3 regions of the Buttiauxella sp. AC142 genome follow, and region 2 is predicted to be linked to each of the others. Evidence: predicted binding sites of a transcription regulator. Region 2 holds the regulator's gene; each other region holds the start of a gene.
What was found. Region 2 encodes CRP, which controls carbon source genes, mostly activating them, when cyclic AMP is high. Its sites were predicted from a motif close to ATGTGANNNNNNTCACAT; they were not measured.

Region 1 (4,231 bases), 2.1 Mb from region 2:
GATTCCGGGTTTGCTCGCGATGTTTAACCAGCGTTTCCCGAAAATTCAGCTCTCGCTTGCCACCGGGCCTTCGGGCGATCAGATTGATGGCGTGTTGGATGGGCGGCTATCGGCGGCCTTTGTCGACGGCCCGATATTGCATCCTTCCCTTGACGGTATTGCGGTTTACGAAGAAGAAATGGTGATTGTCGCCCCGGCGGATCATGACGCCATTACGGATGCAAATCAGGTCAGCGGCGCCAGCATTTATGCGTTTCGCGCCAACTGTTCGTACCGCAGGCATTTTGAAAGCTGGTTTCACGCCCACCACTCGGTGCCGGGCAAAATTCATGAAATGGAGTCGTATCACGGAATGCTGGCGTGCGTGATTGCCGGAGCGGGTATTGCGCTAATGCCGCGCAGCATGCTGGAAAGCATGCCCGGCAGCCACCAGGTGTCGATATCGCCGTTGCCAGCTGACTGGCGTTATCTCAACACCTGGCTTATCTGGCGACGAGGGGCAAAAACCCGACAACTTGAGGCGTTTATCGGGCTGCTTGAGCAAACGTCTTAGCGCAGTAATACTTTGCCGACTAAATAGGTGGTCGCCTGGCCGGACATTAACACCCTGTCGCCCACCAGTTGGCAACGTATATCCCCGCCGCGCGCGGAAACCTGACGCGCCAGCATCTGCGTTTTACCCAACTTTTCCGCCCAGTACGGAATCAACATGGTGTGAGTCGACCCGGTAACCGGGTCTTCTGTCAGCGCCGCCTTCGGAGAAAAGAAACGGCTGACAAAATCATAGCCTTCTGTTTGCGCGGGCGCGGTGATACACACTTTTTGATCCAGCTGACGCATCAGATCAAAATCAGGATTAATCGCCTCAACCTGCGCCTGGCTCGCGAGCAGCACGGTATAGGTGCGCCCCAGCCGCACTTCCTGGTATTCGCTGATCCCGAGCGAGTCCAGCAGCAACTGCGGCGGTTCAATGGGTTCACTGCCCGACGCCGGAAAATCAAGTGTCAACCAGTCGCCATTGCGCGTCACCGTCAGCGGGCCAACAAAACGCGTCTCAAAATGGATCGTGGTTTCCGGGTAATTCAGGTACTCGAAAATCACATGAGCCGAAGCCAGTGTCGCGTGGCCACAGAGATTGATCTCCCCTTGCGTGGTGAACCAGCGCAATTCAAAACCGCTGTCGGTGGTAATAAAAAATGCCGTTTCCGACTGGTTATGCTGGCGTGTCATCGCCAGTAACGTTTCATCTGGCAGCCATTCGGTGAGTGGACATACCGCCGCGGCGTTGCCACCGAAAGTGGTATCGGTGAACGCATCAACCATATAAAAATCAATTTGCTGCATGGTCTTTTCTTCCTGTGTGGCCTGATAACATCTACCATGCCACGCCTTGCGTGATTCGCGGAACAATAAAATGAGAGTTAAATCACAAAATCAGTTGTATGGCTGGATTGATGGTTTTATGATCGCCTGCTCACCAAACCTTTCATTTATCAGCGCGAAACCCATCTATGACAACAAGCAACGTATCACGCAAAACGGCGTGGCTACGCGTCGTTACGCTGGCGGTCGCCGCCTTTATTTTTAATACCACGGAGTTTGTTCCGGTTGGTTTGCTTTCTGACATCGCCGATAGTTTTGGTATGCAAACGCCACAAGTCGGGATCATGCTGACGATTTACGCGTGGGTCGTCGCGTTGATGTCGCTGCCGTTTATGCTGCTGACGAATAAGGTCGAGCGTAAGCGGTTGTTGATTTGCATTTTCGCTCTGTTTATCGCCAGCCACGTCGTCTCTTTTGCCGCCTGGAACTTCACCGTACTGGTGATCAGCCGCATCGGTATCGCCTTTGCCCACGCAATTTTCTGGTCGATTACCGTATCACTGGCCATTCGTATGGCTCCTGCCGGTAAAAAGGCGCAGGCGATGAGCCTGATTGCCACGGGAACCGCGCTGGCGATGGTCTTAGGTTTGCCGCTCGGGCGCATGGTGGGGCAATATTTCGGCTGGCGCACCACCTTCTTAGGTATTGGCGCAATCGCCGCCCTGACACTGTTTTATGTCATTAAGCTGCTGCCAAAATTGCCAAGCGAGCATTCGGGCTCGCTGAAAAGTGTGCCTGAACTGTTCAAACGCCCGGCGCTGGTGAGCTTGTATGCGTTAGTCGCTGTGGTCGTCACCGCGCATTACACCGCCTACAGCTACATTGAACCGTTCGTGCAAAACGTTGCGGGCTTGAGCGCCAATATGGCGACTTTCCTGCTGTTAGTGTTGGGTGGTGCCGGGATTATTGGCAGCGTGATGTTCGGCAAATTGGGCAACCGACATTCATCGACCCTGGTCAGCAGCTCCATCGGCCTGCTGGTTCTGTGCCTCGCCTTGTTGTTACCTGCGGCCCAAAGCACCGTGAACCTCACCATTCTGTGTCTGTTCTGGGGCATCGCGGTTATGGTTATCACGCTGGGAGTGCAGGTGAAAGTTCTGGCGCTGGCATCGGATGCGACCGATGTGTCGATGGCGCTATTCTCAGGGATTTTCAATATCGGGATTGGCGCGGGCGCGTTAGTCGGTAACCAGGTGAGCCTGCATTTTGAGATGTCCAGCATTGGCATGGTGGGAGCAGTGCCAGCTTTGATCGCCCTGATTGGGTCAGTATTAATTTTCCGCCGCTGGCCGGTATCTTTAGAAGAACAGCATAACCATTAATGAAATAAGGGCGACGGCAATAAACCGTCGCCCTTTTTACCGCTTAATTTGCCGGGAAATGGGTCACTATTTCCAGTATGCCGTTAATAATAAACTGCACACCCATACAGACTAATAAAAAGCCCATCAGACGAGAAATCGCTTCAATACCGCTCTTACCTACCAGCCGCATTATCGCCCCGGAACTGCGTAAACTGCCCCACAGAATCAGGCCAACCAGTGCAAAAATGATTGGCGGAGCCACCAGCACAACCCAGCCCGGGAAGTTCACACCGTGTTCCACGGTTGAAGAAGAACTGATTATCATCGCAATCGTACCCGGCCCGGCCGTGCTTGGCATGGCGAGTGGGACAAAGGCGATATTGGTATCAGGTTCTTGTTCAAGCTCCTCCGCTTTGCTGTGAGCCTCCGGCGACTCATGGGCTTTTTGTTGCGGGAAAAGCATGCGGAAACCAATAAACGCAACAATTAAACCGCCAGCGATACGCAAACCGGGAATGGAGATACCAAACGTATTCATCACAACTTGCCCGGCGTAGTACGCAACCATCATGATGATGAAGACATTGATGGAGGCCATCAACGAGGTTTTATCGCGCGCCTGTTTGTTCATATCTCCGGCAAGCCCGAGGAACAATGCTACTGTGGTCAACGGGTTAGCAAGCGGCAGTAATACCACTAACCCCAGCCCAATAGCCTTAACCAAATCCATCATCTGCTGTCCTTTATTTCGGTGTCTTTTTGCGCTGCAGAGTATAGCAGCCAACCTGCTCTGCGTTGGTTATCAGAATTGTATCAATGTTAAAAACTGAACCGTTTTAGCTATTCGTGTCATCACTAATTCATAACGTTGACTTATGCTTGCCTGAGCAATAATATCTGCCGTGATTAAATATACTTGCCTGGGCAACCATAGTGAAAGATAAAAACGATCTGTTCAACGAAATGATCCCTCTCGGACAACTGATCTACATGGTTAACCAGTACAAGGAGCGCCTGCTCAACGAGCATCTTTCCCCGCTGGATGTCACCTCGACCCAATTTAAAGTGCTCTGCACCATCTATCGCGAAGAATGCATTACCCCGATGGAGTTGAAGAAATCGCTTTCTGTGGACCTCGGTGCGTTAACTCGCATGTTAGACCGCCTGATTTGCAAAGGATGGGTCGCACGCTTACCGAATCCCAACGACAAACGTGGTGTGCTGATAAGACTGACTCCGGAAGGAGCCACGCTTTGCGAGAAATGCCGCAGCCTTTTGGGGAAAAGCATGCACCAGGAACTGATAAAAAATCTGACCGCTGATGAAGTCGACACGCTTTATCAACTGTTAACAAAGGTATTACCGTAAACCTGAAAAGAGGTGAAACGATGTCCAGACGGAACAATGATTCAATAACAATACAAAGCATATTGGACTGGATTGAAGAGAACCTGGAAAACCCCCTCTCACTTGAGAAGGTTTCACAGCGTTCTGGTTACTCGAAGTGGCACCTGCAAAGGATGTTTAAAAAAGAGACCGGTCAT
Region 2 (4,231 bases):
CACCATGCCACCAAAGGCAATCAGGCAGCCGAGCAGCGTATCTATTAAGCGCGGAACGATGTACTGCTCGGCGCTGAGGGTGATGAGTTGCAGGGTGTAAACCGCCGTGACGGTAAAGCCAATTGTCGCCCAACCGTAACTCTTACGAATGAACAAATAGCTGACCAGCGTAATGATCAACATCGCGGCCAGCGCGATATCTTGCGGAAAGTGGAAGTGCAGCGCGATGCCCGCTATCGCTAAACCTGCAATGGTGCCTGCCGACCGGTGAAGAATTCTCACCCGGGTCGCGCCATAGCCGTTTTGCGTCACAAACATTACCGTCATCAAAATCCAGTAAGGTTTAGGCAGATGTAAAAACCCCCCCAAAATACTGGCGATGGTCAGCATTACACCTAATCTGGCGGCGTTACGCAGCGCGGCGGATTTCAAAGATAAATAGCTTTTCAGTGCTGCCCAAAGTGGCAAGCGACGCTGCCGGTCTTCCATCAAATCACGGATATACAACGGGCGCTGGGTGCGTAAAACACGGCCAATCCGACTGAAGTGATAATGGCAAAATTGCCCAACCGGGTTATCCGGATTTTGACGCGCGATTTTCTCAAGGGCATCAATCTGTTTATCCATCGTGAAACGCTGTGGGAACCGATGATAAAGAATGTCGTCAGCCAGCACGCGTAAACGCGCTGCAATGGTCTGCGCGTTCCAGCGAATCACGGCTTCAGCGTGACTTTTCTCAACCAGCTTTTGCACTTCGGCAGGTTGGTGGAGGCTGACGGAAATGTGTTCTTGTAAATCCAGAGCGACCTGAAACGCGCGCAGTAATCGCTTGTAGCCGTTTTGCTGATTCGCTGCCAGCATGTGTAATTGCTGGTAGCAAATAGTGATTAAATCAACGGCTTTTTGTTGACGCGCCAGCAGCGGAGGCAGCGCTTTTTCAGGGTCGGTATGCTGCGTTAGCATGCCATATTTGGCTTCGCAGTAATCCGCCAGTTGGCGATAGAGCAGGCTTAATGATTCGCGCAGTGGCTGCTCGCGCCACATCCAGAACCAAAACCAGTTAAACACGCCGTACCAAATTGTACCGCTGACATACAGCAGCATTGGCTTCCAGATGGGCATATTCCCCGCCATGCTGAGTGTAAAGATCGCGGCAATGAGTGAGGCGGGAAGCAGACGAGCGTGCAGGGAGCTGATTTCGGCTGTGACGCCCAGCAATAGCGCCATTACGGCCAATATCACCGGCAACGGCACTGAGGTATAAAGCAATAAAAGCTGCATGATCAAACTGCTGACGGCAAACAGGCTACCGCCGACGATCAGGCGTTTGAAGAAGCGTTTATGGGGAGTATCAAGTCCTGCAATGTTGCAGCAGGCAGGGACTAAAGAGAAAAGCAGGCCGGACTGGAGATTGCCAAAGAGCAAACCTACTGCCACCGGAAGGCACAGCACCAGCGTTTGCCGCAGTGCGTAGTTAACTTCAGGATGGTAGATCAGTCTTCGCCACATAAACCCTTCTTACTTAAAGCTGCAGCGGCGTTAGCTGCGTTCATTCACCCGAATCACTTACTTGAGTAAGCTCATCGGGATGAACTCACTTGCTGCCTTGCTGCAACTTCAATTAATCGGGTTTCGGATTTAGTTTTTTAGAGACAAAAAAGGCGTGTTATGAAGCAACACGCCATTTTTGAGACGGAGATTAACGAGTGCCGTAAACGACGATCGTTTTACCGTGAGCAGAGATCAGATTTTGATCTTCCAGCATTTTCAAGATACGACCAACGGTTTCGCGAGAGCAACCCACGATCTGACCGATTTCCTGACGGGTAATTTTTATCTGCATACCGTCCGGGTGGGTCATTGCATCAGGCTGTTTAGCCAGGTTCAGCAGTGTCTGCGCGATACGACCAGTCACATCCAGGAATGCCAGGTTACCCACTTTCTCAGATGTAACTTGCAGACGACTAGCCATCTGTGAAGACAGGCGCATCAGGATATCTGGATTGACCTGAATCAGCTGGCGGAATTTTTTATATGAAATTTCAGCCACTTCGCAGGCACTTTTAGCACGAACCCAAGCACTACGTTCCTGACCTTCTTCGAACAGCCCTAACTCGCCAATGAAATCGCCCTGATTCAGATAGGAGAGGATCATTTCCTTGCCCTCTTCATCTTTGATCAGAACAGCCACAGAACCCTTGACGATGTAATACAGCGTCTCAGCCTTTTCACCCTGGTGAATCAGTGTGCTCTTCGATGGATACTTATGAATGTGGCAATGGGACAAGAACCATTCGAGAGTCGGGTCTGTTTGCGGTTTGCCAAGCACCATGCGCGGTTATCCTCTGTTTTATAACTGGCTACCAACGACAGGACGCTAAACATCCTGTCTGGCGTTGCAAGTATTAGAATATTCCCCACCTTGGGGAGATGGCATGCAAGTCATTCTTGCTGCCTGTAATTAGTGATGTCCTCTGCATACATGCATAACGTCAATGTATCGATGTAGCATCTGGATTGTTTTAGCATAGCTTTTGACAAGTGTCTCCTATTGTCTCGTTTCAGCTTGACGCAGGTCGCCTTCCATTGCCAGATTTGCTGAATCTGCGTACTCTGAAAGACAATTTTTTCAACGGGAGAAGTAACATGCAAGCACGAGTGAAGTGGGTTGAAGGGTTAACCTTCCTTGGGGAGTCCGCTTCTGGACACCAGATTCTGATGGACGGTAATTCTGGCGATAAAGCACCCAGTCCGATGGAAATGGTTCTGATGTCCGCTGGTGGTTGTAGCGCAATCGACGTAGTTTCTATTTTGCAAAAAGGCCGCTACAACGTGACGGATTGTGAAGTGAAACTGACCTCTGAGCGCCGCGAAGAAGCCCCGCGTCTGTTCACACATATCAATCTGCATTTCATTGTGACAGGCAAAGAATTGAAAGATAATGCAGTTTCGCGTGCGGTAGACTTGTCTGCTGAGAAGTACTGTTCCGTTGCGTTGATGCTGGAAAAAGCCGTAAACATCACCCATAGCTACGAAGTGATTGAAAGCTAGAGTGAAGAAAAGGGCGGTGTTTAGCCGCCCTAATTATTGATATTTCTTCCTTCCGCCAGGCGCTTAACCAACGGCGTCATGATCAACTCCATTGCCAGTCCCATCTTGCCGCCCGGCACCACTAATGTATTGATGTGGGAAATAAATGAGCCTTGCAGCATGGCGAGCAAATACGGGAAGTCGATATCATCCAGACCGCGAAAATGAATCACGACAAAACTTTCATCTAATGACGGAATACCGCGTGCGGCAAACGGGTTAGAGGTATCTACCGTCGGTACGCGTTGGAAGTTGATGTGCGTGCGGGAAAACTGCGGCGTGATGTAGTTGATGTAATCGTCCATCGAACGCACGACGGAATCCATTACCGCTTCACGGGAATGACCGCGCTCGCTGGTGTCGCGCACCAGTTTTTGAATCCACTCCAGGTTTACAATCGGCACTACGCCAACCAGTAAATCGACGGCATTGGCGACGTCGTGCTGCGGGGTAACGACTCCGCCATGCAAGCCTTCATAAAACAAAACATCAGTCGGTTCTGGTAACGGCTGCCACGGAGTAAACGTGCCGGGAATCTGATTCCAGGGTACGGCTTCATCATAGGTATGAAGATATTTACGTGATTTACCCTGCCCGGTTTTGCCGTATTCAATAAACGTTTGTTCAAGCAAGCCAAAGTCGTTGGCTTCCGGCCCGAAGTAGCTGATATGACGGCCAAGGTCACGCGCTTTACGAATCGCCATATCCATTTCAGGACGGGTGAAACGATGGAAACTGTCGCCTTCAACTTCAGCTGCACGTAGGTTTAATTGCTGGAAGATTTTACGGAAGGCGATGCTGGTGGTGGTCGTTCCCGCGCCGCTGGAACCTGTTACGGCAATAACCGGATGTTTGGCTGACATAAGGCAACAACTCCATGGGTAGTAGCAAGTTTGGTTGGGTGAAGGCAGTTGTATTATGCAGTATAGGCAGGCTTAGCCGCGAAATTGCCCGCGAGCCATGATATTCACCGTTTCATGAAGTTCTGACCATACCAGTACCGCTTCACCACTTTGCAGTTGGCGCTTAACATCAGCCACCTTTTGCTCAAGTGAGCGCTCTTGTTCACCATAATCTGTGCCTTCTCGTAATACAAAGGATTCAATCAGATTATCAAGCGTTTCGGGAGGCAGGTCTTGCC
Region 3 (4,231 bases), 2.5 Mb from region 2:
GCAAAACCGTGTGCTGGCAGATCGGCTTGTGCGCCTGGGCCAAACCATGGCCAGCAGATTGGCACGCCACCGCGAATAGCTTTGCCGTTCTGGAAAGGCGTATTGTCGCTCAACCACAGTACTTCTTCTTCACCAGCAGGCTTCCACGACAAAAGGTGTGCGCCTTGTAAAGTAAAGGAACCGCGAGCTTGTGGATGGTCGACCACGATAGCTTCCAGCTCGTCAATCTTGCGAAGAGACACGGACGGAGTAATTTGTTCAATAACCGGAAGGGCAAAAATTTTATTAATCATTTGTTCAACCTATCGATCAAAGGCGAAAAAAAAGGGCGACCACAGTCGCCCTTCAGGATTAATGACTCATCTCAACTTATTTGGAGATGTGAGCAATCAGATCCAGTACTTTGTGAGAGTAGCCAGTTTCGTTGTCGTACCAGGAAACCAGTTTCACAAATTTGTCGTTCAGTGCGATACCCGCTTTAGCATCGAACACAGAAGTACAGATTTCGCCGTTGAAGTCAGTAGAAACAACGTCGTCTTCGGTGTAACCCAGAACGCCTTTCATCGCGCCTTCAGAAGCCGCTTTCATTGCTTTCTTGATTTCTTCGTAGGTCGCAGCTTTTTCCAGACGAACGGTCAGGTCAACAACAGACACGTTTGGAGTTGGAACGCGGAACGCCATACCAGTGATTTTACCGTTCAGCTCTGGCAGTACAACGCCTACAGCTTTAGCAGCACCGGTAGAAGAAGGGATGATGTTCTGAGCTGCGCCACGGCCGCCGCGCCAGTCTTTGTGAGACGGGCCATCAACAGTTTTCTGAGTAGCGGTAGTTGCGTGAACAGTGGTCATCAGGCCTTCAACGATACCGAAGTTGTCGTTGATAACTTTAGCCAGTGGAGCCAGGCAGTTAGTGGTGCAAGATGCGTTAGAAACGATATCCTGGCCAGCATATTTTTCGAAGTTAGCACCACGAACGAACATAGGAGTGCTGTCTTTAGAAGGACCAGTCAGAACAACCTTTTTCGCGCCAGCGGTGATGTGCTTACGAGCGGTCTCATCTGTCAGGAACAGACCAGTTGCTTCAGCAACTACGTCAACGTTAACTTCGTTCCATTTCAGGTTAGCCGGGTCACGTTCTGCGGTAACACGGATAGTTTTGCCGTTAACAACCAGGTGGCCGTCTTTGACTTCTACAGTGCCGTTGAAACGACCGTGAGTTGAGTCGTACTTCAGCATGTAAGCCATGTATTCAGCGTCTAACAGGTCGTTGATTGCAACGATCTCGATGTCAGAACGTTCCTGAGCAGCACGGAAAACAATACGGCCGATACGGCCAAAACCGTTGATACCTACTTTGATAGTCATATATTCCACCAGCTATTTGTTAGTGAATAAAAGGTTGCCTGTAAAATTACAAAAACCTTACTCAGCGTCAAGCGGAATCGTGTCAATCATTGCGACAAATCAATCCTATGGACATCATTTGAACGACTGAACCGCCTCGCGCTTCCCTTTTGGCTCTTTATCCAAATGGGGACGATGCGAGGAATTTTAAAGATCAATTCCAACAAGAATGTGACGGCGATCACAATTGACGCTGCGTTAGAAATTCAGGGCTAAGTTTAGAACAAAAAAGAGCACGGCGTTGTTAATTTTTTGTTAGAATCATGCTGTTATCAGTTACAGTACCCACGGCACGAGATGTACGCATATGGCTAATCAATTACCTCCTGATTCATCTAAAAAAAAACTGTCTGAAATGCAGTTCTATGTCACGCAGAAACATGGCACTGAGCCACCGTTTTCTGGGCGTTTACTGCATAACAAACGTGATGGTGTCTATCATTGCCTGGTCTGTGATGCACCGCTCTTTATGTCAGAGTCCAAATATGACTCAGGCTGCGGCTGGCCTAGCTTCTACGAGCCAGTGAGCGACGACGCTATCCGCTATATCAAAGATTTTTCACATGGTATGGAACGTGTTGAGATCCGTTGCAGCAACTGTGAGGCGCATTTAGGACATGTTTTCCCCGACGGTCCGCAGCCTACCGGTGAGCGCTACTGCGTAAACTCAGCCTCGTTAAACTTCACTGATGATAAAAACGGTGAACAAACTGAAGGTTGAAAAATCGATTCAGCAAATTATTCCACAGGAACTTGCCGCATGATGAACCTGGACGAAATGTTAGACACAATGACACCGGAAGTTTATCAACGTCTGGTGACCGCTGTTGAGCTGGGAAAATGGCCTGACGGTGTGGCGCTGACTCCTGACCAAAAAGAGAACAGCCTGCAACTGGTGATGATGTGGCAGACCCGCCACAACACTGACCCGCAACATATGACCATTGGCACCGATGGCAATATCGTGATGAAGAGTAAGCAGCAACTTAAAGCAGAGTTTGGCATTGAGCCTGCACCGATTGTGACAGTGAAGCTCTGAATTTGAAAAGGCGAGTAACATTGCGTTGCCCGCCATACACGCTGATTTATTAATGCTCGGTTTTAATGCCTAAATCTTTGGCTAACTCTTTCGCTAATTTATTGTTGTCATCCGCGCCGTACTCCCAGAACATCGCGCCGCCTAATCCTTTCGCTTTGATGTACTCCGCCTTGATTGCGACAGAACGTGGGTTCTCATACGAAATAGCGAACAGATCTTTGCCTTCAGCAGACTTAATGGTCAGATACGGAACATGCGCATCGTTATCCCAGTTTTCCGTAAAGCGCTTTTGGGGATCGTTAAGCAGTTTGCTAACAATGTCGTTGTATTTCATATAACTGTCTTTTGTCAGGTCAACGCCCATAGACATAAACAAGGCTTTCTCGGCATCGCCGAAATAGGGCTGTGTCACCGGGTTTTTGGCGGCGTCTGGTTTATCCCAATCAATGCCTGGTTCGGTTGCACGTTTAGGGATTCGCCCGTAGAAGCCAATTCCCAGGTTCATCTGCGCAGGTTTCAAACCGGCTTTAATGTAGTTATCAACGACAAAGTTAACGTTGTAGTTATCCGCGGCGGCCACGGTTGGCCAGGTTTTTGAATCATAAAGATTGGCGTTAAAATATTGCGTGCCATACGCCATGTCGTAGGTCATCAGATTGATGTAATCCAGCGCTGGCGCAATGGCTTTTACATCCACCCACTCGGTTGGACTTTTCACGTTAGCGCCCACGGCGATGGTCAGGAGTTTTTCTTTACCTAACGCGGCCCGCAGTTCGTTGAGTAGCGCAGTGAAGTTCGCTTTATCCTCCGGCAGGCTATTCACCAAACCCCACGCCCCATTCACCGGATACTCCCAGTCAAGATCGATGCCATCCAGCCCGTAGCGTTTAATCACTTCCTGCGCCGAGCGGATAAATATCGCACGGTTTTCTGGTGTCGCCGCAGCACCTGAGAAGCCACGCGCGCCCCAACCGCCAACCGATAGCAGCACTTTCAGGGAAGGGTTCTGTTTACGCAGATCGGGGATCTTTTCCAGATCGGCCATCACTTTCGGTGACAGCCAAATCTGATGCAGTTTCGACGCATCCTTCAGGGCAGGGTTTGTTTCGTCTTTTTCATCGTTATAAATCAGACCGAACGAATAGTTGAGGTGCGTTATCTGGCGCACATCGAGTTTATCTATATCGCCGCCCGGTCCGGCTGTGACGTCGCCTCCACCGTTGAAATAACCGACTGAGAGGTAAGAGCTTGCCTGAGCCACACCGGCACAAGCGATCTGTATCACTGCCAGTAACGGCAGCAGTTTACGCGTGAAGACCATAGGGTAGTTCCTCTTTGACGAGCAAGCCTTCAGTAACCAGAGGGAACGGAAGGCAAAATAAACGCAGCTAAGTTGCTGCATTAATAAACAAATTCATTATGAGAGCGCTCTCAGAAATGAGCGAGCAATAAAAGTTAAGAATGAGAGCGGAATCGAATAAAGAAAGGAGGGCGCTTTCACGCCCTGGGGAGCCGGGTCAGTAATTTAGTAAGTAAAATCAGCCAGTGTCATTAGCGTTGCGCCAGCGGCAGACATATCCTGATACGCTCGCAGACCATCCTGAGGATGCAAATTCACCGCGCGGCAGCCATCTGTAATCACTGTGACTTCATAACCGAGAGACAGGGCGTCGAGTACGGTGAACTTCACACAATAGTCTGTCGCCAGGCCAATCACCACGAGCTGTTTAATCTCATTGCGGTAGAGCCAGTCATCGAGCTGAGTTTTCTGACGATGCCCGTTATCGA

Region 1: a site for CRP is predicted at 1,415-1,432, ahead of AC0IWZ_RS09560 (sugar transporter). Genes of this name have one in related genera too.
Region 3: a site for CRP is predicted at 1,574-1,591, ahead of msrB (peptide-methionine (R)-S-oxide reductase MsrB). Genes of this name have one in related genera too.

What each region holds. Positions count from the first base shown of each region.
Region 1 is NZ_CEEDCH010000001.1:2,086,897-2,091,127, reverse strand. It holds gene ptrR (putrescine utilization regulator PtrR) at 1-553, shown strand, start outside; gene AC0IWZ_RS09565 (PhzF family phenazine biosynthesis protein) at 550-1,344, opposite strand; gene AC0IWZ_RS09560 (sugar transporter) at 1,512-2,705, shown strand; gene AC0IWZ_RS09555 (MarC family NAAT transporter) at 2,749-3,420, opposite strand; gene marR (multiple antibiotic resistance transcriptional regulator MarR) at 3,621-4,055, shown strand; gene marA (MDR efflux pump AcrAB transcriptional activator MarA) at 4,076-4,231, shown strand, end outside.
Region 2 is NZ_CEEDCH010000001.1:4,140,863-4,145,093, reverse strand. It holds gene AC0IWZ_RS19370 (YccS/YhfK family putative transporter) at 1-1,509, opposite strand, end outside; gene crp (cAMP-activated global transcriptional regulator CRP) at 1,700-2,332, opposite strand; gene AC0IWZ_RS19360 (OsmC family protein) at 2,647-3,051, shown strand; gene AC0IWZ_RS19355 (phosphoribulokinase) at 3,081-3,953, opposite strand; gene AC0IWZ_RS19350 (YheU family protein) at 4,026-4,231, opposite strand, start outside.
Region 3 is NZ_CEEDCH010000001.1:1,626,452-1,630,682, forward strand. It holds gene AC0IWZ_RS07425 (D-hexose-6-phosphate mutarotase) at 1-293, opposite strand, end outside; gene gapA (glyceraldehyde-3-phosphate dehydrogenase) at 370-1,365, opposite strand; gene msrB (peptide-methionine (R)-S-oxide reductase MsrB) at 1,712-2,125, shown strand; gene AC0IWZ_RS07440 (YeaC family protein) at 2,168-2,443, shown strand; gene chiD (chitinase ChiD) at 2,493-3,764, opposite strand; gene pncA (bifunctional nicotinamidase/pyrazinamidase) at 3,969-4,231, opposite strand, start outside.